One region of the Streptomyces sp. NPDC006687 genome, then DNA from elsewhere that is predicted to be linked to it. Evidence: riboswitches for the same ligand, from Rfam matches in the RefSeq annotation. Region 1 holds a riboswitch; each other region holds the start of a gene.

The links. A riboswitch is a leader RNA that binds a small molecule or an ion and turns the genes downstream of it on or off. The one in region 1 is predicted to bind cyclic di-AMP.
Positions count from the first base shown of each region.
Region 2: it holds a riboswitch for cyclic di-AMP, as region 1 does, so the genes downstream of both, ABZ716_RS07390 (M23 family metallopeptidase) here and ABZ716_RS16455 (transglycosylase family protein) in region 1, are expected to answer to the same signal.
Region 3: it holds a riboswitch for cyclic di-AMP, as region 1 does, so the genes downstream of both, ABZ716_RS22630 (LysM peptidoglycan-binding domain-containing M23 family metallopeptidase) here and ABZ716_RS16455 (transglycosylase family protein) in region 1, are expected to answer to the same signal.

Region 1 is NZ_JBEYJJ010000011.1:127,765-137,105, reverse strand. It holds gene ABZ716_RS16470 (DUF501 domain-containing protein) at 1-521, opposite strand, end outside; gene ABZ716_RS16465 (septum formation initiator family protein) at 598-1,086, opposite strand; gene eno (phosphopyruvate hydratase) at 1,176-2,462, opposite strand; gene ABZ716_RS16455 (transglycosylase family protein) at 2,735-3,469, opposite strand; cyclic di-AMP (ydaO/yuaA leader) riboswitch at 3,472-3,641, opposite strand; gene ABZ716_RS16450 (transglycosylase family protein) at 3,916-5,001, opposite strand; gene ABZ716_RS16445 (cytochrome P450) at 5,120-6,409, opposite strand; gene ABZ716_RS16440 (nucleoside triphosphate pyrophosphohydrolase) at 6,486-7,544, opposite strand; gene ABZ716_RS16435 (SurA N-terminal domain-containing protein) at 7,573-8,196, opposite strand; gene ABZ716_RS16430 (YfhO family protein) at 8,373-9,341, shown strand, end outside.
Region 2 is NZ_JBEYJJ010000004.1:203,376-212,716, reverse strand. It holds gene ABZ716_RS07405 (DNA topoisomerase IV subunit A) at 1-1,528, opposite strand, end outside; gene ABZ716_RS07400 (pitrilysin family protein) at 1,792-3,147, shown strand; gene ABZ716_RS07395 (pitrilysin family protein) at 3,168-4,535, shown strand; cyclic di-AMP (ydaO/yuaA leader) riboswitch at 4,752-4,907, shown strand; gene ABZ716_RS07390 (M23 family metallopeptidase) at 4,921-5,733, shown strand; gene ABZ716_RS07385 (GntR family transcriptional regulator) at 5,891-6,556, shown strand; gene ABZ716_RS07380 (HPr family phosphocarrier protein) at 6,730-7,011, opposite strand; gene ABZ716_RS07375 (GNAT family N-acetyltransferase) at 7,202-9,341, shown strand, end outside.
Region 3 is NZ_JBEYJJ010000021.1:64,127-73,467, forward strand. It holds gene ABZ716_RS22600 (polyprenyl synthetase family protein) at 1-702, shown strand, start outside; gene shc (squalene--hopene cyclase) at 817-2,937, shown strand; gene ABZ716_RS22610 (1-hydroxy-2-methyl-2-butenyl 4-diphosphate reductase) at 2,937-3,575, shown strand; gene hpnH (adenosyl-hopene transferase HpnH) at 3,581-4,612, shown strand; gene ABZ716_RS22620 (aspartate aminotransferase family protein) at 4,609-6,012, shown strand; gene ABZ716_RS22625 (tyrosine-protein phosphatase) at 6,052-6,870, opposite strand; cyclic di-AMP (ydaO/yuaA leader) riboswitch at 7,188-7,340, shown strand; gene ABZ716_RS22630 (LysM peptidoglycan-binding domain-containing M23 family metallopeptidase) at 7,345-8,340, shown strand; partial or broken gene ABZ716_RS22635 (SGNH/GDSL hydrolase family protein) at 8,504-9,286, shown strand.

The DNA of each region.
Region 1 (9,341 bases):
TTCTCCCCGCACGGGGTGACGCAGGCGCCCTTGGCCCACCACTCGGGCAGCATCGCCAGCGCCTCGTCGCCGAACGGGTTCACCCCGGGCCCGGCCACCAGCGAGTGGCCGACCAGCACGTGCAGGCACTTCACCCGGTCCGGCATGCCGCCGGCGCTCGGGAAGCCCTGGAGCACCTCGATGGCGTCGCGCCGCTGGATGTAGTCCTCGTGCGCCCGGCGGTAGGCGGCGGCGAGCTCCGGGTCCTCGGCGAGGCGGGCCTGCATCTCCTTCATCACGCCGTTGGCCTCCAGCGTGCCGATCGCGGAGGCCGCGCGCGGGCAGGTGAGGTAGTACAGCGTCGGGAAGGGGGTGCCGTCCGGGAGGCGCGGGGCCGTCTCGACGACATCGGGCTGGCCGCAGGGGCAACGGTGCGCGATGGCGCGCAGCCCGCGCGGCGGGCGGCCGAGCTGCTGCTCGAACGCCTCGATGTCGGCGGCGGTCGGCTCGGTCCGGTCGGTCTGGGGCGGGGGCGTCTGCATGCCTGGAGGGAGTCTCTTCGTTCGGTGGTACGGGCGGTCGTGGCGGCCGCCCGTACGGGACGGTCGTGATGGGTGGTCAGTCGCCGGGGCGGTCGGCCTTGTCGACCCCGTCCCAGACGTTGGAGTACCAGGGGCGGTCGGATCCGCCCTGGCCGCCGCGGCGGTGCTCCGCGGCCGCGGCCCCGGGGTCGGTCATGATGTAGCCGACCTCCCCCGGCCGCAGGAAGTGCAGGTGCTTGCGCGCCTGCTGCTCCGCGTAGGCGGGGTCCTGCCAGCGTGCCTTCTCGTCGCGGAGCTGCTCCAGGCGCTTGCGCGCGGTGGCGGCGGCCCGCTGCTGGTCCGCGATCTCCGAGCGCTGGGAGACGTACTGGCGCATCGGGTACGCGAGGGCGACGACCAGCGTACAGAGGACGAGCACCAGCAGCGCCGCCCGGCCGGTGAGCCTGCTGCGGCGCACGACCCGGCGGGACTGCGAGCGGTAGACGTGGGCCGCGGTCCGCTCGCCGAGCTGCCGGAGCCTGGTCGCCGTGGAGAAGGTGGAGAACCGATCCCGGTTCCTGGCCATTGATCCGCCTCCCCTGGTGCGCGCTACGCAATACGTCCCCGCACACGGTACGGGACCGAGTGCGGGGACGTAGGGAGGCAGGCGAGGACTCAGCCCTTGAAGCGCGGGAAGGCGCTGCGGCCGGCGTACACGGCGGCGTCGTCGAGGATCTCCTCGATGCGCAGCAGCTGGTTGTACTTGGCGACGCGGTCGGAGCGGGCCGGGGCGCCGGTCTTGATCTGTCCGCAGTTCACCGCGACGGCGAGGTCGGCGATGGTGACGTCCTCGGTCTCGCCGGAGCGGTGGGACATCATGCACTTGAAGCCGTTGCGCTGGGCCATCTCGACGGCGTCGAGGGTCTCGGTCAGCGAACCGATCTGGTTCACCTTGACGAGCAGGGCGTTCGCGGAGCCCTCCTCGATACCGCGGGCCAGGCGCTCGGGGTTGGTGACGAAGAGGTCGTCGCCGACGATCTGGACCTTGGCGCCCAGGCGGTCGGTGATGGTCTTCCAGCCGGCCCAGTCGTCCTCGAAGAGCGGGTCCTCGATGGAGACGAGCGGGTACGCCTCGACGAGCTCGGCGTAGTAGTCGGTCATCTCGGCGGCCGAGCGGGACTGGCCCTCGAACTCGTACTTGCCGTCCTTGTAGAACTCGGACGCGGCGACGTCGAGCGCGAGCGCGATGTCCTTGCCGGGGGTGTAGCCGGCCTGCTTGATGGCCTCGATGATGAGGTCGAGCGCGGCGCGGTTGGACTCCAGGTTCGGGGCGAAGCCGCCCTCGTCGCCCAGGCCGGTGGACAGGCCCTTGGTGTGGAGGACCTTCTTGAGGGTGTGGTAGACCTCCGCACCCCAGCGCAGCGCTTCGGAGAAGGACTCCGCGCCGATCGGGGCGATCATGAACTCCTGGATGTCCACGTTGGAGTCGGCGTGCGACCCACCGTTGAGGATGTTCATCATCGGGACGGGCAGCAGGTGCGCGTTCGGGCCGCCGAGGTAGCGGAAGAGCGGCAGGTCCGACGCCTCGGACGCGGCGTGGGCGACGGCGAGGGAGACGCCGAGGATGGCGTTGGCGCCGAGGGAGCCCTTGTTGTCGGTGGCGTCGAGGTCGAACATGGCCTGGTCGATCAGGCGCTGCTCGGTGGCGTCGTAGCCGACGAGCTCCGGGCCGATCTGCTCGATGACCGCGAGGACGGCCTTCTCGACACCCTTGCCCATGTAACGGTTGGGGTCACCGTCACGGAGCTCGATGGCCTCGAAGGCACCGGTGGAGGCGCCGGACGGAACGGCAGCACGGCCGGTGCTGCCGTCGTCGAGGCCCACCTCGACCTCGACCGTGGGGTTGCCTCGGGAGTCCAGGATTTCCCGGGCTACGACGACGTCGATGGACGGCACGAGCATCTCCTTCTGGGATGTGACGCTGGGTGTGCGGTGGCGTGGGGCCTGGGACGGCCTCGCCGACTAGAGCCTAACCGGCTCCGGGCGGTGGGCCCGCCGACCGCCCGGGTCCTGGGACGAAAAAGGGTCCGAATACCCGCCTTCCAGGACATAGCCCCCTGGCACGGGGGCCCTGGCCGCGGACATGGCGAAGCCCGGCGCGCGGGATGCGCGCCGGGCGACGATGCCTCAGCCGTACCTGGTGGTGCGGGTGGTGCCAGGTGTTACGCGGGGATTCAGCTGAGCTTCAGCTTCTGGCCCGGGAAGATCAGGTCGGCGTCCTGGACGGTGTCCTTGTTCAGGTCGAACAGCTTCTCCCAGCCGCCCTTGACGCCGTTGGCCTCGGCGATGGTGCCGAGGGTGTCGCCCTCCCGGACCGTGTACGAGCCGTTGCCGGTCGCCGGGGTCTGGGTCTTCGGGGCGGACGGCTTGGCCGGGGCGGGCTTGGACGGGGTCCAGCCGGAGCCGGAGCCGGTGCTCTTGGTCTCGGTGTCGGCCTTCGGGGCGGAGGGCTTCGCCGGGGCGGGCTTGGCCGGGGCCGGCTTGGTCTCCGGCTTCGGCTTGGCCGGGGTGGTGGTCGAGCCGCCGCCGTTGTAGGCCGAGTTGGACAGGCCGACGCCGCAGGACGGCCAGGCGCCCTTGCCCTGGCCCTTGAGGACCTTCTCGGCGATGGCTATCTGCTGGGACTTGGTGGCCTGGTTGGCCTGCGCGGCGTACGCCTTGCCGCCGTACGCGGCCCACGTGGAGGCGGAGAACTGGAGGCCGCCGTAGTAACCGTTGCCGGTGTTGATGGACCAGTTGCCGCCGGACTCGCACGAGGCGACCTTGTCCCACTCCGAGACGGTCGCGGCGCTGGCGGAGCCGGCCGCCATCAGCGGGGCGGCGACGGCCACACCGGCGACACCGGCGAGCGTGACGATACGGACGGCCTTGGAGCCGCGGCGGTGCTTGCCCTTGCCGGAAAGCAGCATGGAGTTCTCCTCACCGACGCCTTCGAGGTGAGCTGTCGGGTTCGGGCGGATGAGTTGCCCGGCCGCGCAGTTGCGCGTCTTCACCCCAAGCCGGTACAGCGGGCCGTCTCTCAACGGCCTTTCCCGGCGCCTACCTTGGTTCCCCCGCTCCTGCCAACGGCGCTTGCGCGACGACTGTTCCCTCCGGCCGCCGGCAGGATTCGGCGATGCGGTCGAAGGAGCCCGCGGTGGCGGGCGACTCAGAAGGTAGACAGGTCTCTCCCCGATGTTCAACGTGTGATTTTGGGGAGAAACCGGCCTACTTGCGTTCCTCAAGAGCACGTTTGCGCAGGTCGGAACGGGGTTTGCGGAAGTTCCGGAACGAGACACGCCAGTTGTCCTGAAGAGATGCATGTCTCACTTTCCGATAACGGACATTCAGCCCATAATCGGTGCCCGAACTACCCCTATTCCTTGGTTAGATCCAGGTTCTGGCCGGGCTTGATGAGGTCCGCGTCCGTGCCGATGACGTGCTCGTTGGCCTGGTAGAGGGCGGTCCAGCCGCCCTTGAGCCCGTTGGCGTCCGCGATGGCCGTCAGGCTGTCGCCCGGCTTCACCGTGTACGTGGGGTCCTGGGCGGCGGCTGACGCCGTGCCAGGGGCGGCCGGCACCTCCAGGGCGGCGGGGCCGCGGTGCTTGCCGCCACCGTCCGAGGCCCCGGCGGCCGGAGTGGGGGAGGCGGAGGGGGTGGCGCCCGGGGTGGCGGGGACCGTGGGCGTCGCCCCGCCCGGGGTGGCAGGGGTGGTGGCGGGGGCCGTCGGGTCGGCCGGGTTGCTGGAATTGCCCGTGTTGCCCGGGTTGTTGGTGTTGCCCTGGTTGCCCGGGTTCGCCGGGCTGGTGGGCGTCGGCGTGGCGGGCGTCGGGGTGGGGCCGGTGGTCGGGGTGGACGGCACGGTGTAGTCCGGCTCGGGCATGACGGGCAGTCCGCTGACGGCGCCGAGCGGGTAGTCCGGCAGCACGCCGGGGGCCGGCGTACCGGGCGCCGGGGTGGGCGCGCCGAAGTCGGTGGAGGGCCCGTCCCCGCCGGTGGCCGGCACCGAGAAGTCCGGACGCGTCGGGGTGGAGCCGACGGGCCCGGGGGTCTTGGAGGTGCCCGTGTCCACGTCGGCCTTCGGCCCGTTCTTCGACAGCCCCGCCGAGGCGGAGCACAGCGGCCACGCCTCGGGGCCCTGGGACGCCAGCACCCGCTCGGCGACCGCTATCTGCTGCGAGCGGCTCGCGAGGTCGGGGCGCTCGGCGTACTCCAGCCCGCCCGCGTTCTTCCACTGCTCCAGGGTGAACTGCAGCCCGCCGTAGGCCCCGCTGCCGAAGTTGGCGCTCCAGGTGCCGCCGCTCTCGCAGTCGGCGACCTTGTCCCACGTCGCTGTGTCGGCCGCGTTCGCGCCGGTGGCGGCGAGCAGCGGCAGGGCCAGGGCCGAGCCCGTCACTCCTGCTGTGACGACGAGGGCGGGGACCTGACGGGGGCGTCTGTGGCGGCCGTTCCCGGGAAGCATGAGGCTGCACCTTTCGTATAACGGCGGGGTAACGGCAGAACCTAGCCGCCTTCGAACGGATGTCACAAGTTCGGCCGAAGACTGAATTCCGGTCAGTTCCGCGGCCCCGCCGGGCGCCTCACCGGGCTTCGCGCCCGTCCCGGACGTTCGGGACTGTGAAGCGGACGGGGAGGGTGCGCAGGCCCCGCATGATGAGTCCGCCGCGCCAGCGCAGGTCCGCGGGGGGAACGGCAAGTTCCAGATCCGGCAGACGCTTCAGCAAAGTCGCGAGCGCCGTCTGGCCCTCCAGGCGGGCCAGCGGGGCGCCGAGGCAGTAGTGGATTCCGTGCCCGTATCCGAGGTGCTGATTGTCACTCCGGGAGAGGTCGAGGGTGTCCGGGTCGGTGAAGCGGGCCGGGTCGCGGTCGGCCGCCGCGAGGACGACGAGGACGGGGTCGCCGACGGCGATCTCCTGCCCGCCGAGGGTCAGCGGCCGGGTGGCGAACCGCCAGGTGGCCAGCTCCACCGGGCCGTCGTAGCGCAGCAGCTCCTCGATCCCGGTCTCCAGCAGCGCGGTCTCGCCCGCGGCGAGGGAGTCCTGGAGGCGGACGCGCTGGCCGGGGTTCATGAAGAGGGAGTGGACGCCGTTGCCGATGAGGTTGACCGTCGTCTCGAAGCCGGCGAACAGGAGGATGAAGGCCATGGCGGTGGCCTCGGCCTCCGTCAGGTGGTCGCCGTGGTCGCTCGCCCGGATCAGGTCAGAGATGAGGTCATTGCCCAGATCGTCCCGCTTACGGTGGATGAGTTCCCCGAGATAGGTGCGCATCCGCTTCACGGAACGGGCGACCCCGCCGCGCGGACCGCCGCCGTGGCGGATCATCATCCCGGCCCAGTCGCGGAAGTCGTCCTGGTCCTCGCGCGGGACGCCGAGCATCTCGCAGATGGCGTAGATGGGGAGCGGGAAGGCGAACTCGTGGATGAGGTCCGCCTCCCCCTTCTCCGCGGTCCCGGCCTTCTCGACGATCTTGTCGATGAGGTGGTCGGTCAGCTCCTGCACCCGCGGGGTGAACTCCGCGACACGGCGGGGGGTGAACGCCTTCGACACCAGCCGGCGCAGCCGGGTGTGGTCCGGGGGGTCGATGTTGAGCAGGTGGGTCATCAGCTCCGCCTTGCGCTCCCCCGGGATCCCGGTCTTGCCCTTGGCGTGCGCCGGCTCCGCGTGGTGCGCCGGGTTCTTGCTCAGCCGCTGGTCGGCGAGGGCCTGACGGGCGTCGGCGTACCGGGTCACCAGCCACGCCTCGACCCCGCTGGGCAGCGTGGCCCGGTGCACCGGGGCGTGCTCGCGCAGCCAGGCGTAGGCGGGGTAGGGATCGGTGGCGAACTCCCAGCCGAAGAGGGCGGGGGCGGTGTCGGGGGTCTGCTCATGCACCCGCCGACGGTATCCCGGCCCCCGCCGCTCACCCCGCACGCGGTGACGGCCGGGCAGGGTCCGGGACGGGCCGGGGCTACGGGTCGAGGTGTTCCGCCGCCCGGATGGCGTCGCGGTAGGCGCGGGCCGCCGCGCGCAGGGCCGTCTCGGGGTCGGTGCCCGACGCCTCGGCCCGCGCCGCGAGCGCCAGCAGTTCGTAGCCGATGCCCTCGCCGCGCGGGATGTCCACCGGGAGCCCGGCCGCGCGGGCCCGGCCGGCCAGCTTCGCCGCGAGCGCCAGTCCGGGCTGGCCCAGCGGGATCCCGTCGGTGACCGACTCCCGCTGCTTCTCGACCGCCTTGGTGGCCTGCCAGTGCGCGCTGACGTCCTCGGGGGACTCGGCCGTCGCGTCCCCGAAGACATGGGGGTGGCGGCGGACCAGCTTGTCGACCAGGTCGCCGGCGACGTCGTCGACGGAGAAGGGCTCCGCGTCCTCCCCCTCACCGCCCTCCTCGGCGATGCGCGCGTGGAAGACCACCTGGAGCAGCACGTCCCCCAGCTCCTCGCGCAGCGCTTCCCGGTCGCCGTCCTCGATCGCCTCGACCAGCTCGTACGCCTCCTCGATGGCGTACTTCACCAGCCCCTCGTGCGTCTGCCGGGAGGTCCACGGGCACTCGCGGCGCACCCGGTCCATCACCTGTACGAGGTCCAGCAGCCGCGCCCCCGGCAGATCGTACGAACCCGGCAGCAGCTCCAGGTCCGGCATGGCCACCCGGCCCGAGCCGGCCAGCCGGGCCAGACCGTCGGTCAGCCGCTGGTCGCCCTCGCCGGACGGGATCACCACGATGGTGCGGCCCCCGGCGCAGGCATCGACGAGAGCGGCGGCGTCGGGGGCCTCCCGCGCCACCTCCACCCCGGCTTCGCGCAGGTAAGGGAGCTGCGGGTGACCCGGGTCCGCGCACAGCACCCGGTCCGCGGCGTGCAGGACCTGCCAGGCCGGCCAGGACAGCAGTCCGGGGGCGACCCGGTGGCTGGCGGTCAGCAGGACGATCCGCCCGGCGTCGGGAACGGCTCCGGGAACGGCGGCCGGAACGGCGTCGGGAACGGCACGAGGAGATCCAGCGGCGGGGACGGGTTCGGCGGTGTGGTCGGTCACCCTCCGAACCTACCCCCGCCCCCGGGCGTCAGGCTCCGGCGGGGGCCGCCTCGGGCATCGTCCGCTGGGTGATCCACGGCGTCTGCTGGTCGCCGAGCAGGATCTGCTTCTCGTCCCAGCGGCCGTAGCGCGGGTTGACCTCGATGTGCAGGGCCTTCGCGGCCTCCCCGAGCTTCACCAGCGCCTTGTCCTGGCTGCCGTAGTGCGCGAAGAGCTTGTCGCGCAGCAGCTTGAAGCGGGTGTCGGCGTCGATCTGGTCCGGGGCCAGCTGCGCCTGCTCCAGCGCCGCCGCGGCGAGCGCCTTCTCGCCGCCGACCTGCTGGAGCTGCGCCTTGCGGACGTCCTCGATCTCCTTGGGGCTCACGCTCAGCCCGGCGTCGTCGGCCGCCCGCTCCAGGACCGCGCTCTGGATCATCTTGTTGAGCTTGAGCCGCTCCAGCCCGGCGGTCGCCCCGATCAGCCGCGCCCCCTGCTCGGAACGGTTCTGCGCGGTGCGGACGTCGTTGACCTGGGCCTGGAGCGCGGAGGTGGTGATGCGCTCGCCGCCGACGACGGCCGCGGTACCGGGACGGGTCCCGCCCGAGCAGGCGGCCAGCAGGGGGGCCGCCGCGAGCAGGGCGGCGGATACGGAGAGCGCTGTGCGACGGTGCAAAGGAGCCTCCAGGGCCGGGTGATTGTGCGTCGGTGCACAAGGCCGTGCGGTGATCGATGGTATGCAGTCACGGTGGCCCGAGCCACCGGTTCGACCAACGATTCCCAGGGTGTCGGGGTACGAGTTCACCCCCCGGCCATCGCGGAGTTCCGCGTTCCTGCGAAGGTCGTTCCACCATGTCGACATCTCAACTCGCCCCGCACCACACCCCGCAGCGCCCCGCCCAGGCCCCCGCACGCGGCTCCGGACGCCGCCCGGGGCTGCTCGGCTCGGCGTTCGCCGCCCTGGTCACGACGGTGGCCGTGTGCTCCGGGGACGCCGTCGCCCGGGTCTTCCCGTACGGGCCCCGCCACCGCAGCGTCAACGACCTCGGCAACCAGTTCGTGCCCTTCCACGCGCACCTGTGGGACCTGCTGCACGGGCGGGCGCGGGGCGGACTGCTGTTCAACTGGCAGTCCGGGTACGGGACCGGCTTCCTGGCGGACTACGGCACGTACCTGTCGAGCCCCTTCGCCCCGTTGGTCGCTCTCTTCCCGCGGCATGACATCGACCTCGCCGTGTACGCCGTCACCGTCCTGAAGATGGCGGCCGCCGCCGCCGCGATGGCCTGGCTGCTGCGGTCCCAGCGGCCGGGTCCGTGGTGGGCGGCGGGGCTGCTGGGGGCCTCGTACGCGCTGTGCGGCTGGTCGGTGATCGAGGCCGCGTACAACCCGATGTGGCTGGACGGGCTGATCGCCTTCCCGCTGCTGTGCCTGACCGGCGAGTGGGCGCTGCGCGGGCGGCGGCCGCTGCTGGGGGTGGGGGTGGTGGCCGTCTGCTGGACGGCGAACTTCTACACCGCCTATATGGCCACGCTGGGCGCGGCGCTGGTGCTCGTGGTGCGGGTGGTGCTCACCCGGGAGGGGGCGCGCGTACGGCTTCGGGTGGTCGGACGGGCGGCGGTGACGACCGTGCTCGGCATGGCCCTGACGGCGCCGCTGCTGCTGCCGCTGTTCCTGAGCTCCCGGCAGGCGTATCCGGGCTGGTCCAAGGAGTTCTCCCCGGCGCCCTGGCCGGACCTGTTCGCCCGGCTGCTGCCGGCCACGTACTCCTTCAACTCCCCCGCCGTGTTCATCGGTACGGGCACCCTGCTGCTGGTGACGGCG
Region 2 (9,341 bases), on a different contig from region 1:
GGACGGCGGCCACCTGCGTACCGGCCGACTCCAGCAGCACGGTCCGGCGCGGGGTGGCGAACTTCTTGGCGACCGACGCCAGTTCCGAGGAGACCAGCTTGCGCAGCTCCGCGTCCGAATCGAGGATCCGGGTCAGTTCCTCGATCTCCGCGGTCAGCCGGTCGCGCTCCGACTCCAGCTCGATCCGGTCGAAGCGGGTGAGCCGGCGCAGCGGGGTGTCCAGGATGTACTGGGTCTGGATCTCGCTCAGCGAGAAGCGCTCCATCAGGCGCTCCTTGGCCTGCGCGGAGTTGTCGCTGTCGCGGATGAGGCGGATGACCTCGTCGATGTCGAGCAGGGCCACCAGCAGGCCCTCGACCAGGTGCAGCCGGTCGCGGCGCTTGCCGCGGCGGAACTCGCTGCGCCGGCGCACGACCTCGAACCGGTGGTCGAGGTAGACCTCCAGCAGCTCCTTGAGGCCCATCGTCAGCGGCTGGCCGTCGACCAGCGCCACGTTGTTGATGCCGAAGGACTCCTCCATCGGCGTCAGCTTGTACAGCTGCTCCAGTACGGCCTCGGGGTGGAAGCCGTTCTTGATCTCGATGACCAGGCGCAGGCCGTGCGCGCGGTCGGTGAGGTCCTTGACGTCGGCGATGCCCTGGAGCTTCTTGGAGCCGACCAGGTCCTTGATCTTCGCGATGACCTTCTCGGGGCCGACCGCGAAGGGCAGTTCGGTGACGACCAGGCCCTTGCGGCGGGGCGTCACGTCCTCGACGGACACCGTGGCGCGGATCTTGAAGGTGCCGCGGCCGGTCTCGTAGGCGTCCTTGATCCCGGACAGGCCCACGATCCGGCCGCCGGTGGGCAGGTCGGGGCCGGGCACGAAGCGCATCAGCGCTTCCAGGTCCGCGTCCGGGTACCGGATCAGATGGCGGGCGGCCGCGATGACCTCGCCCAGGTTGTGCGGGGCCATGTTCGTCGCCATGCCGACCGCGATCCCGGAGGAGCCGTTGACCAGCAGGTTCGGATAGGCGGCGGGCAGGGTGACGGGCTCGCGCTCCTGGCCGTCGTAGTTGGCGGTGAAGTCGACGGTGTCCTCGTCGATCGACTCCGTCATCAGCGACGTCGCGTCGGCCATCCGGCACTCGGTGTACCGCATGGCGGCCGGCGGGTCGTCGTTGCCGAGGGAACCGAAGTTGCCGTGCCCGTCGACCAGCGGCAGCCGCATGGAGAAGGGCTGGGCCATGCGCACCAGGGCGTCGTAGATCGACTGGTCGCCGTGCGGGTGGAGCTTGCCCATGACCTCGCCGACGACACGGGCGCACTTCACGTAGCCGCGGTCGGGGCGCAGGCCCATCTCGCTCATCTGGTAGACGATGCGCCGGTGCACCGGCTTCATGCCGTCCCGGGCGTCCGGCAGGGCCCGGGAGTAGATCACCGAGTACGCGTACTCGAGGAAGGAGCCCTGCATTTCGTCGACGACGTCGATGTCGAGGATCCGCTCCTCGAAATCCTCCGGCGGCGGGGTCTTCGTGCTGCGGCGGGCCATCGCTGCGGCGCTCCTAACCAAGATATCGGGGGGTGTACGTGCGGGGTGTGCGACGGGGTCGACGCGGACCATTGTGGCCCCAGCCACCGACAACGCCGACCCCGACCCTGGGCGACCCCCTGGATGGGGGCCCCTCCCGGCGGTAGCCGGGTCCCCGGCCGGACGGGGCCGGGGACGGGAACTTCTCCGCGCACCTGCGCGCTTGCATACAGTGGCAGGTCGATAAGAAATCTCTGCATCGCGATCGAAGGGACCACATGCCCATGGGTCACACGGCCACAGCTCAGGCCGGCTCCGGCGGCCTGACAGCGACGGAGCACCGGCTGGCCAACGGCCTGCGCGTGGTGCTCTCCGAAGACCACCTCACCCCGGTCGCCGCCGTCTGCCTCTGGTACGACGTCGGCTCACGCCACGAAGTCAAGGGGCGGACCGGTCTGGCTCACCTCTTCGAGCACCTGATGTTCCAGGGCTCGGCGAGCGTACCGGGCAACGGGCACTTCGAGCTCGTCCAGGGCGCCGGCGGTTCGCTGAACGGCACCACCAGCTTCGAGCGCACCAACTACTTCGAGACGATGCCGGCCCACCAGCTGGAGCTCGCCCTGTGGCTGGAGGCGGACCGCATGGGCTCGCTGCTGGCCGCCCTGGACGAGGAGTCCATGGAGAACCAGCGCGACGTCGTCAAGAACGAGCGCCGCCAGCGCTACGACAACGTCCCGTACGGCACGGCCTTCGAACGGCTGACCGCCCTGGCCTACCCCGAGGGCCACCCGTACCACCACACCCCGATCGGCTCCATGGCCGACCTGGACGCCGCCTCCCTGGAGGACGCGCGGAACTTCTTCCGCACCTACTACGCGCCCAACAACGCCGTCCTGTCGGTCGTGGGCGACATCGACCCCGAGCGCACCCTCGCCTGGATCGAGAAGTACTTCGGCAGCATCCCGGCGCACGACGGCAAGCAGCCGCCCCGTGACGGCAGCCTGCCCGAGATCATGGGCGCCCAGCTCCGCGAGGAGATCGTCGAGGAGGTCCCGGCCCGCGCGCTGATGGCGGCCTACCGGCTCCCGCACGACGGCACCCGTGAGTGCGATGCCGCCGACGTGGCGCTGACGATCCTCGGCGGCGGCGAGTCCTCCCGCCTGCACAACCGCCTGGTCCGCCGCGACCAGAGCGCCGTCGCGGCCGGCTTCGGCCTGCTGCGCCTGGCCGGCGCGCCCTCCCTGGGCTGGCTGGACGTCAAGACCTCCAGCGGCGTCGAGGTGCCCGCCATCGAGGCGGCCGTCGACGAGGAGCTCGCCCGGTTCGCCGCCGAGGGCCCCACGGCCGACGAGATGGAGCGCGCGCAGGCGCAGCTGGAGCGCGAGTGGCTGGACCGGCTGGGCACCGTCGCCGGCCGCGCCGACGAACTGTGCCGCTTCGCGGTGCTGTTCGGTGACCCGCAGCTGGCCCTGACGGCCGTCCAGCGCGTCCTGGACGTCACCGCCGAGGAGGTGCAGGCCGTGGCCGCGGCCCGGCTGCGCCCGGACAACCGCGCGGTGCTGGTCTACGAGCCGCTGCCCGGCGCCGCGGACACCGACGAGAGCGACGAGAGCCACGAGAGCGAGGGGGCGGAGCAGTGAGCGACACCGCAGCCGTCACGATGACCTTCCACCCGCGTCCGCAGGCCGGTGAGGCCACGCCGTGGGCCTTCCCCGCCCCCGAGCGCTCCACCCTCGGCAACGGCCTGACCCTGCTGCGCTGCCACCGCCCCGGCCAGCAGGTCGTCGCGGTCGAGGTCAACCTCAAGGCGCCGCTGGACGCCGAACCCGAGGGACTCGACGGCGTGGCCACCATCATGGCCCGCGCCCTGTCGGAGGGCACCGACAAGCACTCCGCCGAGGAGTTCGCCGCCGAGCTGGAGCGCTGCGGCGCCACCCTCGACGCCCACGCCGACCACCCCGGCCTGCGCGTCTCCCTGGAGGTTCCCGCCTCCCGCCTGGCCAAGGCGCTCGGGCTGCTCGCCGAGGCGCTGCGCGCCCCCGCCTTCGACGAGGGCGAGGTCGGCCGCCTGGTGCGCAACCGGCTCGACGAGATCCCGCACGAGCAGGCCAACCCCCAGCGCCGCGCCGCCAAGGAGCTCTCCAAGGAGCTCTTCCCGGCCTCGCTGCGCATGTCCCGCCCCCGCCAGGGCACCGAGGAGACGGTCGCCCGGATCGACGCCGCCGCCGTACGCGCCTTCTACGAGGCCCACGTACGCCCCTCCACCACCACGGCGGTGGTCGTCGGCGACCTGACCGGCATCGACCTGGACGCCGTCCTCGCCGACACCCTGGGCGCCTGGACGGGCGACACCGCGGCCCCCCGGCCGGTGCCGCCCGTCACGGCCGACGACACGGGCCGCGTGATCATCGTTGACCGGCCCGGCGCGGTCCAGACGCAGCTGCTGATCGGCCGGATCGGGCCCGACCGGCACGACATCGTCTGGGCCCCGCAGGTCCTCGGCACCTACTGCCTGGGCGGCACCCTGACCTCCCGTCTGGACAAGGTCCTGCGCGAGGAGAAGGGCTACACCTACGGCGTGCGCGCCTTCGGCCAGGTGCTGCGCTCCACGGCGGACGGCAAGGGCGCCTCGATGCTCGCCATCAGCGGCTCGGTGGACACCCCGAACACCGGTCCGGCGCTGGAGGACCTGTGGCAGGTGCTGCGCACCCTCGCCGCCGAGGGCCTGACGGACGCCGAGCGCGATGTGGCGGTGCAGAACCTGGTGGGGGTCGCCCCGCTGAAGTTCGAGACGGCCGCCTCGGTCGCCGGGACGCTGGCCGACCAGGTGGAGCAGGAGCTGCCGGACGACTACCAGGCGCGGCTGTACGCGCGGCTGGCCGAAACCGGTACGGCGGAGGCCACTTCGGCGGTCGTGAGCGCCTTCCCGGTGGACCGGCTGGTCACGGTCCTCGTGGGCGACGCGGCGCAGATCGAGGAGCCGGTGCGGGCCCTCGGCATCGGTGAGGTCACCGTCGTCGGCAACTGACCGGCCGATGGCCGTCAACTGACCAACGGCCGGAGCGTTTTCGGAGGGGCCCGGTGGAGCGTCCACCGGGTCCCTCTTTGTCCGTTTGGTGGTGTGGTTTCAGGTATGCGGTGTGGCGTACGCAACAAATTAGCTCGTCTGTTTGGCGATTGACTGATGATCCGCCTAGCGTCATGCGTGCTGTCCGTCAGTTGTGCCAGCCGCACCCGCGGCACCGGGCAGCGATCGCCGAGTCCCCGTCAGGCGCGAGCCTGGGGAGCCGGGGACCCACAGTCCCTGGGGTGAATCGGACCGCCTCGCCAGAGGGGGGCCGTAGGAGACCTTCCTGCTCCGAACCCGTCAGCTAACCCGGTAGGCGAGAAGGAAGGAAAGGATCACCCCCTCCATGGCGTTTGGCAGTCGTGCAGCCGGCTCCGGTTCCGGTAAGCACCGTGGTTCGAGCCGTCTGAGCCGCAAGACCGCCGGGTACGCCGGCATCGCGGCCCTCGCCACCACGGGCGTGGCGGCCACCCTCGCGGCCCCCGCCTTCGCCGCCGACACCCACGGCGGCCCCTCCTTCGAGGACACCGGCGCCCTGAACGCCGTCGTCGTCGCCGACGGCCTCCAGGACGACATCGAGGTCCAGGCCGCGACCCAGCAGAGCGCCGCCGAGGCCGTCGCCGCCCAGGCGCAGGCCGAGGCCGACGCGAAGACGCGCGCCCAGGAGGCGAAGCGCATCGCCGAGGTCAAGGAGAAGGCCGAGCGCGAGGCCGCCGAGAAGGCCGCCCAGGAAGAGGCCCGCAAGCGCCTCAACACCTTCGTGGCCCCGGTCGACAACTCGTACGTCAGCACCCAGTACGGCGCGGGCGGCGGCATGTGGTCCTCCGGCAGCCACACGGGCATCGACTTCCACGCCGACGAGGGCACCTCGGTCCACGCCGTCGGCGCGGGCACCGTCGTCGAGGCCGGCTGGGGCGGCGCCTACGGCAACAACATCGTGATCCGCCACAACGACGGCAGCTACACCCAGTACGGGCACCTGATGTCGCTGAACGTCTCCGTCGGCGAGACCGTCACCGCGGGCCAGCAGATCGGCCTGTCGGGCTCCACCGGCAACTCCAGTGGCCCGCACCTGCACTTCGAGGCCCGCACCGGTGCCACGTACGGCACGGACATCAACCCGCTGGCCTACCTGCGCCAGCACGGTGTCGGCATCTGACCCCACTTTTGCGCGAGAAGGCCCCGGCTCCCCGAGCCGGGGCCTTCTCCGTTTCTCCGCCTTTGTTTACGGCCGTTCTCGGAAATCCCCGCGCATTGTCATAGAGTCGCAGGGGCGGTGTGCCCGATTCGGAACGAAACCCAGCGGAGGTCCGGCCTTGCGTATTCCGGCGCACGCGGTGTGCACAGCCATTCGCGACGATATCGTCTCCGGTTTCTTCGGGCCGGGCGGCCGGCTGACCGAGGAGGTGCTCGCGCGCCGGTACGGGGTCTCGCGGGTGCCGGTGCGGGAGGCGCTGCGCACGCTGGAGTCCGAGGGGTTCGTCACCACGCGGCGGCACGCGGGGGCGTGTGTGGCCGAGCCGAGCGAGCAGGAGGCGGCCGATCTGCTGGAGCTGCGCGTGCTGCTGGAGCCCCTCGCCGCCTCGCGGGCGGCCCGGCGGCGGACCGAGGCGCACCTGAAGGTGCTGCGGGGGCTGGTGCGGCTGGGCCAGGAGCGGGCCAGGCGGGGCCAGGGGGAGGACCTGCGGGCGCTGGGGGGCTGGTTCCACGAGACCCTGGCCCAGGCGTCCGGCAGCCCGGGGCTGATCGCCCTGCTGACGCAGACCCGGCGCAAGATCGCGTGGCTGTACGAGGTGGGCTCGCCCGCCCGGCCGGTGGACTCCTGGGCGGAGCACGGGGCGCTCGTGGACGCGGTGGCGCGGGGGGACGCGGAGCGGGCCAGGGCGGTGGCCGCGCTGCATGTGGAGCGGGCGGCGGCGGTGTTCCGGCCGCGGGTGAGGGAATGGCAACATGCCGTAAACACCGGGAGTGGCCGGAATTAACGCGGGACGCGTATAAAAGGGGGCGCGCCATAATTCCCCCAGGCCGGGGTGCCGCGTTTTTCGGCCAATTCCGCCGAGGCGGATTTCCTGCCGGATTCCGGCGGGCCGCGCGGCCGGCCGTAACGACGAAACCGCGGCCCCCGTGTCATGGGGCCGCGGCTTCGGTGAAGGGGTCAGACCGTTTCGGGGAGTTCTTCCAGGCCCTCCGCGACCAGCTTCGCCAGGCGGTCCAGCGCCACGTCGGCGCCCTCCGCCTCCGACGCCAGGACGACCTCCTCGCCGCCCTGGGCGCCCAGGCCCAGGACCGCCAGCATGGACGCGGCGTTGACGGGCTCGCCGCCCGCCTTCGCGATGGTCACGGGGACGCCGGAAGCGGTCGTCGCGCGGACGAAGATCGACGCGGGACGAGCGTGCAGGCCCTCGGCCCAGCCGACGTTGACACGGCGCTCTGCCATGGTGATGCCCTTCAGGTTCTCGCGGTTGTCTAGACCAGTCTCTCACGCCACCCGGAATGCTCGGGCCGCCCCTCGGCCCTCCTCAGCTTTGCACCGATGTGCCCCAGCGTGCCGGATTCCCGGCCTCCGCGCCGCCCGGCCTGTCGGAGGCGTCCGGCCACCGGCCGGATCCTGCGCTTAGGCTGACCCCATGACCACCGCGTCGGACCCCTCGTACCCGGCCCACTGGGAAGCGGACGTCGTGCTGCGCGACGGCGGAACCGCCCGGATCCGGCCCATCACGACCGAGGACGCCGGGCGGCTGGTCAGCTTCTACGAGCAGGTCTCGGACGAGTCGAAGTACTACCGCTTCTTCGCCCCCTACCCCCGCCTCTCCGACCGCGACGTGCACCGCTTCACGCACCACGACTACGTCGACCGCGTCGGCCTCGCCGCCACCATCGGCGGGGAGTTCATCGGCACCGTCCGCTTCGACCGCATCGGCCCCGACGGACGGCCCGCCTCCGCCCCCGCCGACGAGGCCGAGGTGGCCTTCCTCGTCCAGGACGCCCACCAGGGCCGCGGGGTCGCCTCCGCCCTCCTCGAACACATCGGAGCCGTCGCCCGGGAGCGGGGCATCCGCCGTTTCGCGGCCGAGGTGCTGCCCGCCAACACCAAGATGATCAAGGTGTTCACGGACGTCGGCTACCAGCAGAAGCGCAGCTTCGAGGACGGTTCCGTCCACCTCACCCTCGACCTCGAACCCACCGCCGAGTCCCTCGCCGTCCAGCGCGCCCGCGAACAGCGCGCCGAGGCCCGGTCCGTCCAGCGGCTCCTGGCCCCCGGCTCGGTCGCGGTGATCGGCGTCAGCCGCTCCGGATCCGGCGTGGGTGCCGCCACGCTGCGCAACCTGCGCGACGGGGGCTTCCACGGACACCTCTACGCCGTCAACGAGGCCCGCGCCCCCGGCATGGAGGGGGACCTGCTGGACGGGGTGCGCGCCTACCGCACCGTGGCGGACATCGGGGCCCCCGTGGACCTCGCCGTGATCGCCGTCCCCGCCGGACGGGTGCCGGACGCCGTCGCCGCCTGCGGGGAGCACGGGGTGCAGGGGCTGGTGGTGCTGTCGGCCGGGTACGGGGAGAGCGGCCCAGCGGGGCTGGCCCGGCAGCGCGAGCTGGTGCGGCAGGTGCGCTCGTACGGGATGCGGCTCATCGGGCCCAACGCCTTCGGGGTGATCAACACCGCGGCCGACGTCGAGCTGAACGCCTCCCTCGCCCCCGCACCCGCGACCGCCCGGGGGCGGATCGGGCTGTTCACGCAGTCGGGGGCCATCGGGATCGCCCTGCTGTCCGGACTGCTGCGGCGCGGCGAGGGTCTGTCCTCCTTCGTGTCCGCCGGCAACCGGGCGGACGTCTCCGGCAACGACATCCTCCAGTACTGGTACGAGGACGAGGCCACCGACGTCGCCCTGATGTACCTGGAGACCCTCGGCAACCCCCGCAAGTTCACCCGCCTCGCCCGCCGCACCGCCGCCCTCAAGCCCCTGGTCGTCGCCCTCGGCGGCCGCCACACCCCCGCCGGGCACGTCGTCACCGGGACCCGGCTGCCCGAGGCCACCGTCTCCGAGCTGATGCGGCAGGCCGGTGTCATCCAGGTCGACACCGTCACCGAGCTCGTCGACGTCGGGCGCCTGCTGGCCGGGCAGCCGCTGCCGGCCGGACCCCGCGTGGCCATCCTCGGCAACTCCGAGTCCCTCGGGGTGCTCACGTACGACGCCTGCCTGACCGAGGGGCTGCGGCCGGCGCCCCCGCTGGACCTCACCACCGCCGCCACCCCCGAGGACTTCCGCGCCGCCCTCACCGCCGCCCTGGCCTCCGATGACTGCGACGCCGTCGTGGTCACCGCCATCCCCTGGGTCGGCGAGCGGGCCCTGGCCGACGACCTCGCGGAGGCGCTGCGCCAGGCCGTCGCCGAGGTGCCCGGCAAGCCCGTCGCCGTCGTCCACGTCGAGCTCGGCGAGCTGGTGGAGGCCCTCTCCGCCGCCCGGGCCACCGCCCCCGCCGCCACCCAGCCGCCGCCGGCACCCGCGCCCGCCGGCGCCCCCCGCGACCGCGCCCCGGCACCCTCGGGCACCCCCGCCCCCGGGGGTCGGATCCCCGCCTACCCGGCGGCCGAGCGGGCCGTGAAGGCCCTCGCCGAAGCCGTCCGCCACGCCCAGTGGCGCCGGGCCAACGCCGACGCCGGTCACGTCCCCGAGTACGAGGACATCGACGAGAGCGGCGCCGCCGCCCAGCTCACCGCCCTCCTCGCCGGCGTCCCCGAAGGAGCCGCGCTGACCCTGGACGAGC
Region 3 (9,341 bases), on a different contig from region 1:
GTCCACGGCCCGGCGCTCGCCATCCTCGTCGGCGACGCCCTCTTCGCCCTCGCCAACGAGGTGCTGCTGGAACTCGGCACCGTCGAGGCCGGCCGCGCCACCCGCCGGCTGACCACCGCCAGCCGCAAGCTCATCGACGGCCAGGCGCAGGACATCTCCTACGAGCACCGCGAGCGCGTCAGCGTTCGAGAATGCCTGGAGATGGAAGGGAACAAGACCGGAGCCCTGCTCGCGTGCGCGGTCTCCATCGGCGCCGTGCTCGGCGGCGCGGACGACCGCACCGCCGACAAGCTGGAGGAGTACGGCTACCACCTCGGCCTCGCCTTCCAGGCCGTCGACGACCTGCTCGGCATCTGGGGCGACCCCGGGGCCACCGGCAAGCAGACCTGGAGCGACCTGCGCCAGCGCAAGAAGTCCCTGCCCGTCGTCGCGGCCCTCGCCGCAGGTGGTCCCGCCTGTGAGGAGCTCGCCAGGCTCCTCGCGGCCGATGCCAAGAGCAACGACTTCGAGAACTTCTCCGAGGAGGAGTTCGCCCACCGCGCCGCCCTCATCGAGGCCGCCGGCGGCCGCCAGTGGACCGCCGACGAGGCGCGCCGCCAGCACGCCATCGCGGTGCGGGCCCTCGACGACGTGGACATGCCCCAGCGGGTGCGGGAGCAGCTCGTCGCCCTCGCCGACTTCGTCGTCGTGCGCAAGAGGTGATCTCCGCCGGAAAGTGGATATGAATCGCGAGTCGCCGGCCGGGGAGCTCTCCTAGAGCGTCCCCGGCCGACGGCAGACCCGGGCACAGCCGACGCACTGTACGAAGGGGAAGCCATGACAGCGACGACCGACGGCGGCGGTGCGATCACCGGCGGCGCCGATCCGCGACACGACGACGGCACGGTGGTGATCTCCGCCGTGCCCGCAGGGCCGTCCGCCGTGCCCGCGGGCCCGTCCGCCGTGCCCGCGGGCCCGTCCGGCGCAGGGCCGTCCGGCGGGGGCGCAGGACTGCTGGAGGCGGCCCGGGAGGCCACCGGCCGGGCCGTCCGCGACCTGCTGGAGCGGCAGGACGCGGAAGGCTGGTGGAAGGGCGACCTCCAGACCAACGTCACCATGGACGCCGAGGACCTGCTGCTGCGCCAGTTCCTCGGCATCCGCGACGAGGCCACCACCCGGGCCGCCGCCCTCTTCATCCGGGGGGAGCAGCGGCCCGACGGCACCTGGGCCACCTTCCACGGAGGCCCGCCCGAACTCTCCGCCACCATCGAGGCGTACGTCGCGCTGCGCCTGGCCGGGGACCGCCCCGACGCCCCGCACATGGCCCGCGCCTCGGCCTGGATCCGCTCACAGGGCGGGATCGCCTCCGCCCGGGTCTTCACCCGGATCTGGCTGGCCCTCTTCGGCTGGTGGAGCTGGGAGCACCTGCCCGAACTCCCGCCCGAACTGGTCTTCCTGCCGTCCTGGATGCCGCTGAACATCTACGACTTCGGCTGCTGGGCCCGCCAGACGATCGTCCCGCTGACCGTCGTCTCCGCGCTGCGGCCCGTCCGCCCGGCCCCCTTCGCCCTCGACGAGCTCCACGCCGACGCCCGCGACCCGTACCCCGCCCGGCCACAGGCCCCGCTGAACAGCTGGGACGGGGCCTTCCAGCGGATGGACAAGGCCCTGCACCTCTACCGGCGCTTCGCCCCGCGCCGGCTGCGCAAGGCGGCCATGGCGGCCGCCGCCCGCTGGATCGTCGAACGCCAGGAGAACGACGGCTGCTGGGGCGGGATCCAGCCGCCCGCCGTGTACTCCGTCATCGCCCTGCACCTGCTCGGCTACGACCTCGGGCACCCGGTGATGCGGGCCGGCCTGGAGTCCCTCGACCGCTTCACCGTATGGCGCGAGGACGGCGCCCGGATGGTCGAAGCCTGCCAGTCCCCGGTGTGGGACACCTGCCTCGCCGCCATCGCCCTGGCCGACGCGGGCGTCCGGCCCGACCACCCGGCGCTGGTGAAGGCCGCCGACTGGATGCTCGGCGAGGAGATCCGGCGCAGCGGGGACTGGGCGGTGCGCCGGCCCGGACTCGCCCCCGGAGGCTGGGCCTTCGAGTTCCACAACGACACCTACCCCGACGTCGACGACACCGCCGAGGTCGTCCTCGCCCTGCGCCGCATCCGCCACCCCGAACCGGCGAAGGTGGAGGCGGCCATCGCCCGCGGCACCTCCTGGACCCTCGGGATGCAGTCCAGGGACGGCGCCTGGGCCGCCTTCGACGCCGACAACACCAGCCCCCTCCCCAACCGGCTGCCCTTCTGCGACTTCGGGGAGGTCATCGACCCGCCCTCGGCCGACGTCACCGCCCACGTGGTGGAGATGCTCGCCGCCGAGGGCAAGGCCGGTGACCCGCGCGCCCGGCGCGGCATCGCCTGGCTGCTGGCCGAACAGGAGCCGGAGGGCAGCTGGTTCGGCCGCTGGGGCACCAACTACGTGTACGGGACGGGCTCGGTGGTCCCCGCCCTCACCGCCGCCGGGATCGCCCCCGGCCACCCCGCCGTCCGGCGGGCCGTCGGCTGGCTGGAGTCCGTACAGAACGAGGACGGCGGCTGGGGCGAGGACCAGCGCTCCTACCGGGACCGCTCCTGGGCCGGGAAGGGGGCCTCCACCGCCTCGCAGACCGCGTGGGCGCTGCTGGCCCTGCTCGCGGCGGGGGAGCGGGAGGGCCAGGCGGTCCGGCGGGGGGTGGAGTACCTGGTGCGGACCCAGCGGGCCGACGGCACCTGGGACGAGCCGTACTTCACCGGCACCGGATTCCCCTGGGACTTCTCCATCAACTACCACCTCTACCGGCAGGTGTTCCCGCTGACGGCCCTCGGCCGCTACCTGTACGGGGAGCCCTTCGCCCCGGACGCCGCCGCCCGGCGCACCGGCGGGGCCACGGCCGCCGCACCGGTCCCGGCCGAGGAGGTCTGATGCCCGCCGGGGCGGCCCCTACCGCCCCGCCGCTGCTGATCGCCTGCGCCCTGCGCATCGAGCGGGCGGCCCTGCGCGGCGGTGGCCGCTCCGCCGCAGGGGGCACGGTGCTGCGGACCGGCATGGGGCCGCGCGCCGCCGACCGGGCCGTGGCCCGGGCCCTGGGACGGCCCGGGATGGAGGGGGCCGCCGTCCTCGCCACCGGCTTCTGCGCCGGCCTCGTCCCCGGAATGAACCCCGGGGACCTCGTCCTCGCCGAGGAGACCCGCGACCCCCGCGGGCCGGTCGCCTGCACCGGTACCGCCCTGCTCGCCGAGGCACTGGCCCGCGCCGTCCCCGGGCGGACCGTGCACACCGGCGTACTGACCGGCTCCGACCACGTCGTGCGCGGGCAGGAGCGCGCCCAGCTGCGCGCCTCCGGCGCCCTCGCGGTCGACATGGAGTCCGCGGCCACCTTGTGGACCGCCTCCGGGGCGGGCCGCCCGGTTGCGGCCGTCCGGGTGGTCGTGGACGCTCCGGAGCACGAGCTCGTCCGTATCGGCACGGTCCGCGGTGGAATATCTGCCTTCCGTGTCCTGCGTGCCGTACTACCCGCTTTCCATGACTGGCACCGTTCGTTGCTGCTTCCCAGGAGGTGAACCAGATGGCCATGCCGTTGCGACAGTCCATCAGGGTCGGGACCTATCTTCTCGAACAGAAGCTCCGCAAGCGCGAGAAGTTCCCGCTGATCGTCGAGCTGGAACCGCTCTACGCCTGCAACCTGGCCTGCGAGGGGTGCGGGAAGATCCAGCACCCGGCCGGGGTGCTCAAGCAGCGCATGCCCGTCGCCCAGGCGGTCGGCGCCGTCCTGGAGTCCGGCGCGCCCATGGTGTCCATCGCGGGCGGCGAGCCCCTGATGCACCCCCAGATCGACGAGATCGTCCGGCAGCTCGTGGCCCGGCGCAAGTACGTCTTCCTCTGCACCAACGCCGTGCTGCTCCGCAAGAAGATCGAGAAGTTCACCCCCTCCCCGTACTTCGCCTTCGCCGTGCACATCGACGGACTGCGCGAACGCCACGACGAGTCCGTGGCGAAGGAGGGCGTCTTCGACGAGGCCGTCGCCGCGATCAAGGAGGCCAAGCGGCGCGGATTCCGGGTGACCACCAACTCCACCTTCTTCAACACCGACACCCCGCAGACCGTCATCGAGGTGCTGAACTACCTCAATGACGAGCTGAAGGTCGACGAGATGATGATCTCGCCCGCCTATGCCTACGAAAAGGCTCCTGACCAGGAACACTTCCTGGGTGTGGAACAGACCCGGGAACTGTTCAAGAAGGCTTTCGCGGGCGGCAACCGGCGCCGCTGGCGGCTCAACCACTCCCCGCTCTTCCTGGACTTCCTGGAAGGAAAGGCCGATTTCCCCTGCACGGCCTGGGCCATTCCCAATTACTCCCTCTTCGGCTGGCAGCGCCCCTGCTACCTGATGAGCGACGGGTACGTGCCCACCTACCGGGAGCTGGTGGAGGACACGGACTGGAGCAAGTACGGCCGCGGCAAGGACCCGCGCTGCGCCAACTGCATGGCGCACTGCGGCTACGAGCCCACGGCCGTCCTCGCCACCATGGGCTCCCTCAAGGAGTCCCTGCGCGCGGCCCGCGAGACGGTCGGCGGGAACAGGGACGCGTCGGCATGACGACGCCCCGGCCAGGGGGCAAGGGGTTCGACCTCGCCGCGCTGCTCGCCGAGCGCGGCGGGGAGCGCTACGAGCTGCACGCCCGCCACCTCAACCACCAGCTGCCCCGCATGCTGCGCACCATCGGCTTCGACAAGGTCTACGTACGCGCCGAGGGAGCCCACTTCTGGGACGAGGAGGGCAACGACTACCTCGACATGCTCGCCGGCTTCGGGGTGATGGGCCTGGGCCGCCACCACCCCGTGGTCCGCCGGGCCCTGCACGAGGTCCTCGAAGCCCAGCTCGCCGACCTGACCCGCTTCGACTGCCAGCCGCTGCCCGGGCTGCTGGCCGAGAAGCTGCTCACCCACAGCCCCCACCTGGACCGCGTCTTCTTCGGCAACAGCGGCACCGAGGCGGTCGAGACCGCCCTGAAGTTCGCCCGCTACGCCACCGGCCGGCCCAGGATCCTCTACTGCGACCACGCCTTCCACGGGCTCACCACCGGCTCCCTGTCCGTCAACGGCGAAAGCGGCTTCCGTGACGGCTTCGCCCCGCTGCTGCCCGACACCAGGATCGCGCTGGGCGACCTCCAGGCCCTGGAGCGCGAGCTGCGCCGGGGCGATGTGGCCGCCTTCGTGGTCGAGCCGGTCCAGGGCAAGGGGGTGCACGCCGCACCCCCCGGGTTCCTGCGCGCCGCCCAGGAGCTCCTGCACCGGCACAAGGCGCTCCTGATCGCCGACGAGGTGCAGACCGGCCTCGGCAGGACCGGGGACTTCTACGCGTACCAGAACGAACCGGGCGTGGAGCCGGACCTGGTGTGCGTGGCCAAGGCCCTCTCCGGCGGGTACGTGCCCGTCGGCGCGACCCTGGGCAAGGACTGGATCTTCCAGAAGGTGTACTCGTCCATGGACCGGGTGCTGGTGCACTCCGCGAGCTTCGGCTCCAACGCCCAGGCGATGGCGGCCGGACTGGCGGTGCTGCACGTGATGGAGGACGAGAACGTCGTCGCCAACGCCCGCGCCATGGGCGACCTGCTGCGCGGGCGGCTGGCCGCGCTGGTGGACGAGTACGAGATGCTCCACGAGGTGCGCGGCCGCGGGCTGATGATCGGCATCGAGTTCGGCCGCCCGTCCTCGCTGGCCCTGCGCGGCCGCTGGACGATGCTCCAGGCGGCCCGCAAGGGGCTGTTCGCGCAGATGGTGGTGGTGCCGCTGCTCAACCGGCACCGGATCCTCACGCAGGTCTCCGGGGACCACCTGGAGGTCATCAAGCTCATCCCGCCGCTGATCGTGGACGAGGCGGACGTGGACCGGTTCGTCGGCGCCTTCCGCGCGGTCATGGACGAGGCGCACGGCGGGGGCTCGCTGATGTGGGACTTCGGCCGGACCCTGGTGAAACAGGCCGTCGCCAACCGCTGACGGTCCCGGGCCCCGGTCCGCCGGGGCCCGGCACCCGACCTAGTCCAGCAGCCGCTCGCGCAGCCGCTCCCGTGTCGCCGGGGTGAGCCCCAGGCCCTCGGTGAGGTAGCGGTCCACCCCGCCCCAGTGCGTGTCGATGGTCCCGTAGGCGGCGAGCAGGTACTCGGCGCGGGCGTCGAACAGCGGCGCCACCAGCTCGCTCACCTCGGGGGAGCGGGCCTGCGGCACGTCGTCGGCGCGGCGCAGCCGGTAGCGGTTGTGCGGGGCGTTCGACTCCAGGTAGTCCGCGGTGATCGCCTCGCGCTCCACCCCGAGCGCGAGCAGGGTGACCGCGACCGACAGTCCGGCGCGGTCCTTGCCCGCCGCGCAGTGCAGCAGCGCCGGCACGCTGTCCTCGGCGAGGGCGTGCACCACCCGGCTGTGCTCGGCGGTGCGGGTGCGGACCATCTCGCGGTAGGAGGCGGCCATCCGGGCGGCCGCCCTGCCCTCACCGAGCAGCCCGCGGAGCTGGTCGAGGCCGCCCTCGCGGACGATCCGCCAGAACTCCCCGCCGTCGGCCGGGTCCGAGAGCGGGATGTTCACGTTGCGCACGCCCGGCAGTGCGACGTCGGGGCCCTCCACCAGCAGGTCGGAGCTGTTGCGGAAGTCGAAGACGGTGTGCAGGCCGAGGGAGGAGAGGAATTCCGCATCTTTTTCGGTGGCATGTGCCAGATGTCCGCTTCGGAATAGTCGTCCCGTCCTGACCCTCCGTCCGTCGGTGGTGGGCAAACCGCCCACATCGCGGAAATTGCGCACTCCGGTCATCCGGGGCAGGGGTTCGGGGTCCGTCGGAAGGTCCTGCGGTATCTGCTGGGTCACGTGTACTCCTCCGCGGTGTGCCGCGTGTCCGAATTGGTCGGGTTGGAACCAACTTGCCATGGCTGAACGCGAGGTTGGGCCGGGTGGGCGTGAGCCAGATCATACGGTGACCGAGCGTGCCTGATCGCGAAATCCGAATTCCCATGCCGGGACGGCCGTTGCCGCTCCGGAAGGGACGCAGGGTGACCGGAATTCAGCTGATCCCTCATACCTGCTATTGCGTCAGGGAATTCACGGCTTGTTGCCCGGGCCCCCGCTGGATTACCTTCGCGAACACTCCGGGCGGACCGCCGAATCCTGCCGCCGCCCGGAACCGCACCCGACCAACGACGCGCGGCAGGAGCGGGGGAACCAGGAAGACCGCCGTACCGGATCAATTCCGGTGCGGCTCGGGGTGAAGCCGTACCCGTGCGGCCGGACATCTCCAGTCCGAACCCGACAGCTCACCTCGCAGGCGCCGGAGAGGAATTCGCCATGCCCGGAAAGGGTAAGCACCGCCGTCCGAAGTCCCGTTCCATATCCCGCGGCCTCGCCGTCGCCGGGACCGGCGGTGCGGCCCTCGCGCTGCCGCTGATGGGCGCCGCCGGCGCCCAGGCCGCCCCGGCTCAGGCCGCCGCCCCCGCTCAGGCGCCCGCGGCGGTCCGGACGGCCGTCCCCGCCGCCGTCCCGGCCGCCGCCCCGTCCGTCTACACGGTCGTGACCGGCGACTGCCTCTCGACGATCGCCGCCGAGCGCGGCCTGTCCGGCGGCTGGCAGCAGCTGTACGCGGACAACCGCGACGCCGTCGGCGACGACCCCTCCCTCATCCACCCCGGCCTGCGCCTGACCCTCGGCGGCCAGGGTGCGGCCCCCGCCCCGAAGGCGGCTGAGGCGCCCGCCGAGGAGACCTCCACCGGGACTCCGCCGGCCGAGGAGGAGCCGGCCCCCGCCGCTCCCGGCGAGGACACCGCCGAGGCGCCGGACTCCGCCGGCTCCCCGGCCCGTACGGCGCCGAAGGGACCCGCCGTCCGCTCCCGTACGACGCAGCAGTCCGCGCCCGCCGCCGGGTCCGCGCCCGCGAGCGCCTCCGGGTTCGTCGCCCCCGTCAGCGGCGGCATCTCCACCGGCTACCGCACGCCGGGCGCCATGTGGTCCTCCGGCTACCACACCGGCGTCGACTTCATCGCGAGCACCGGCACCACCGTCCGGGCCGTCGGCGCCGGCACCGTGGTTTCCGCTGGCTGGGGCGGTGCCTACGGCAACGAGGTCGTCATCCGGCACGCCGACGGCAAGTACTCCCAGTACGGCCACCTGTCCCAGCTGTCCGTCTCGGCCGGCCAGACCGTCACCGCCGGCCAGACCATCGGACTCTCCGGCGCCACCGGCAACGTGACCGGCCCGCACCTGCACTTCGAGATCCGCACCGGGCCGTCCTACGGCTCCGACATCGACCCGCTGGCCTACCTCCGTTCCAAGGGCGTCAGCATCTGACGGCCGCTCCGGCGGCGAGCTCCGGAACACGCGGGGCCGGAACCCGAGAGGGTCCCGGCCCCGCGTGTACTTATTCCTTATCTCCCGCGTGGTATAGATCACGGTCCGTCAAGCCCTCATTACGTTGGCGTAGGTGGGCGGCGGGGGTGAAGGATGGGCTCCCGTGGCAGCGACGAAGACGACACTCAAGACCATCGGCTCGTACGCGGCGATCGGGGACAGCTTCACCGAAGGCGTGGGAGACCCGGGACCCGGGGATTCCTATCTCGGCTGGGCGGACCGGCTCGCCGTACTCCTGGCGGATCAGCGCGACGAGCACGACTTCCGGTACGCGAACCTGGCGGTACGGGGCAAGGTGCTCGACCAGATCGTGGAGGAACAGGTTCCGCGGGCCAAGGAACTGGCCCCCGACCTCGTCTCCTTCTGCGCCGGCGGCAACGACATCATCCGGCCCGGCACCGACCCCGACGACGTGGCGGAGCGCTTCGAGGCGGCCGTGGCCGACCTCACCGGCGCCGTCGGCCTCGTCATGATCACCACCGGCTTCGACACCCGGGGCGTGCCCGTCCTCAAGCACCTGCGGGGCAAGGTCGCGACGTACAGCGCCCACGTCCGGTCCATCGCCGACCGCTACGGCTGCCCCGTGCTCGACCTCTGGTCGCTGAAGTCCGTCCAGGACCGCCGCGCCTGGGACGCCGACCGCCTCCACCTCTCGCCCGAGGGGCACACCCGCGTCGCGCTGCGCGCCGCGCAGGTCCTCGGCTACGAGGTCCCGGCCGACCCCGACCAGCCCTGGCCGCCGTCCCCGCCGCGCGGCTCCGTGGACGTCACCCGGGACAACATCCAGTGGGCGCGCGAGCACCTCGTGCCCTGGATCGGACGCCGGCTGCGCGGAGAGTCCTCCGGCGACCACGTCGAGGCCAAGCGTCCGGACCTGCTCCCGCTGTGCCTCGCCGCCCTCCTCATCACCGGCCTCGACCCGCTGGAGGCGCTCGTCAGCC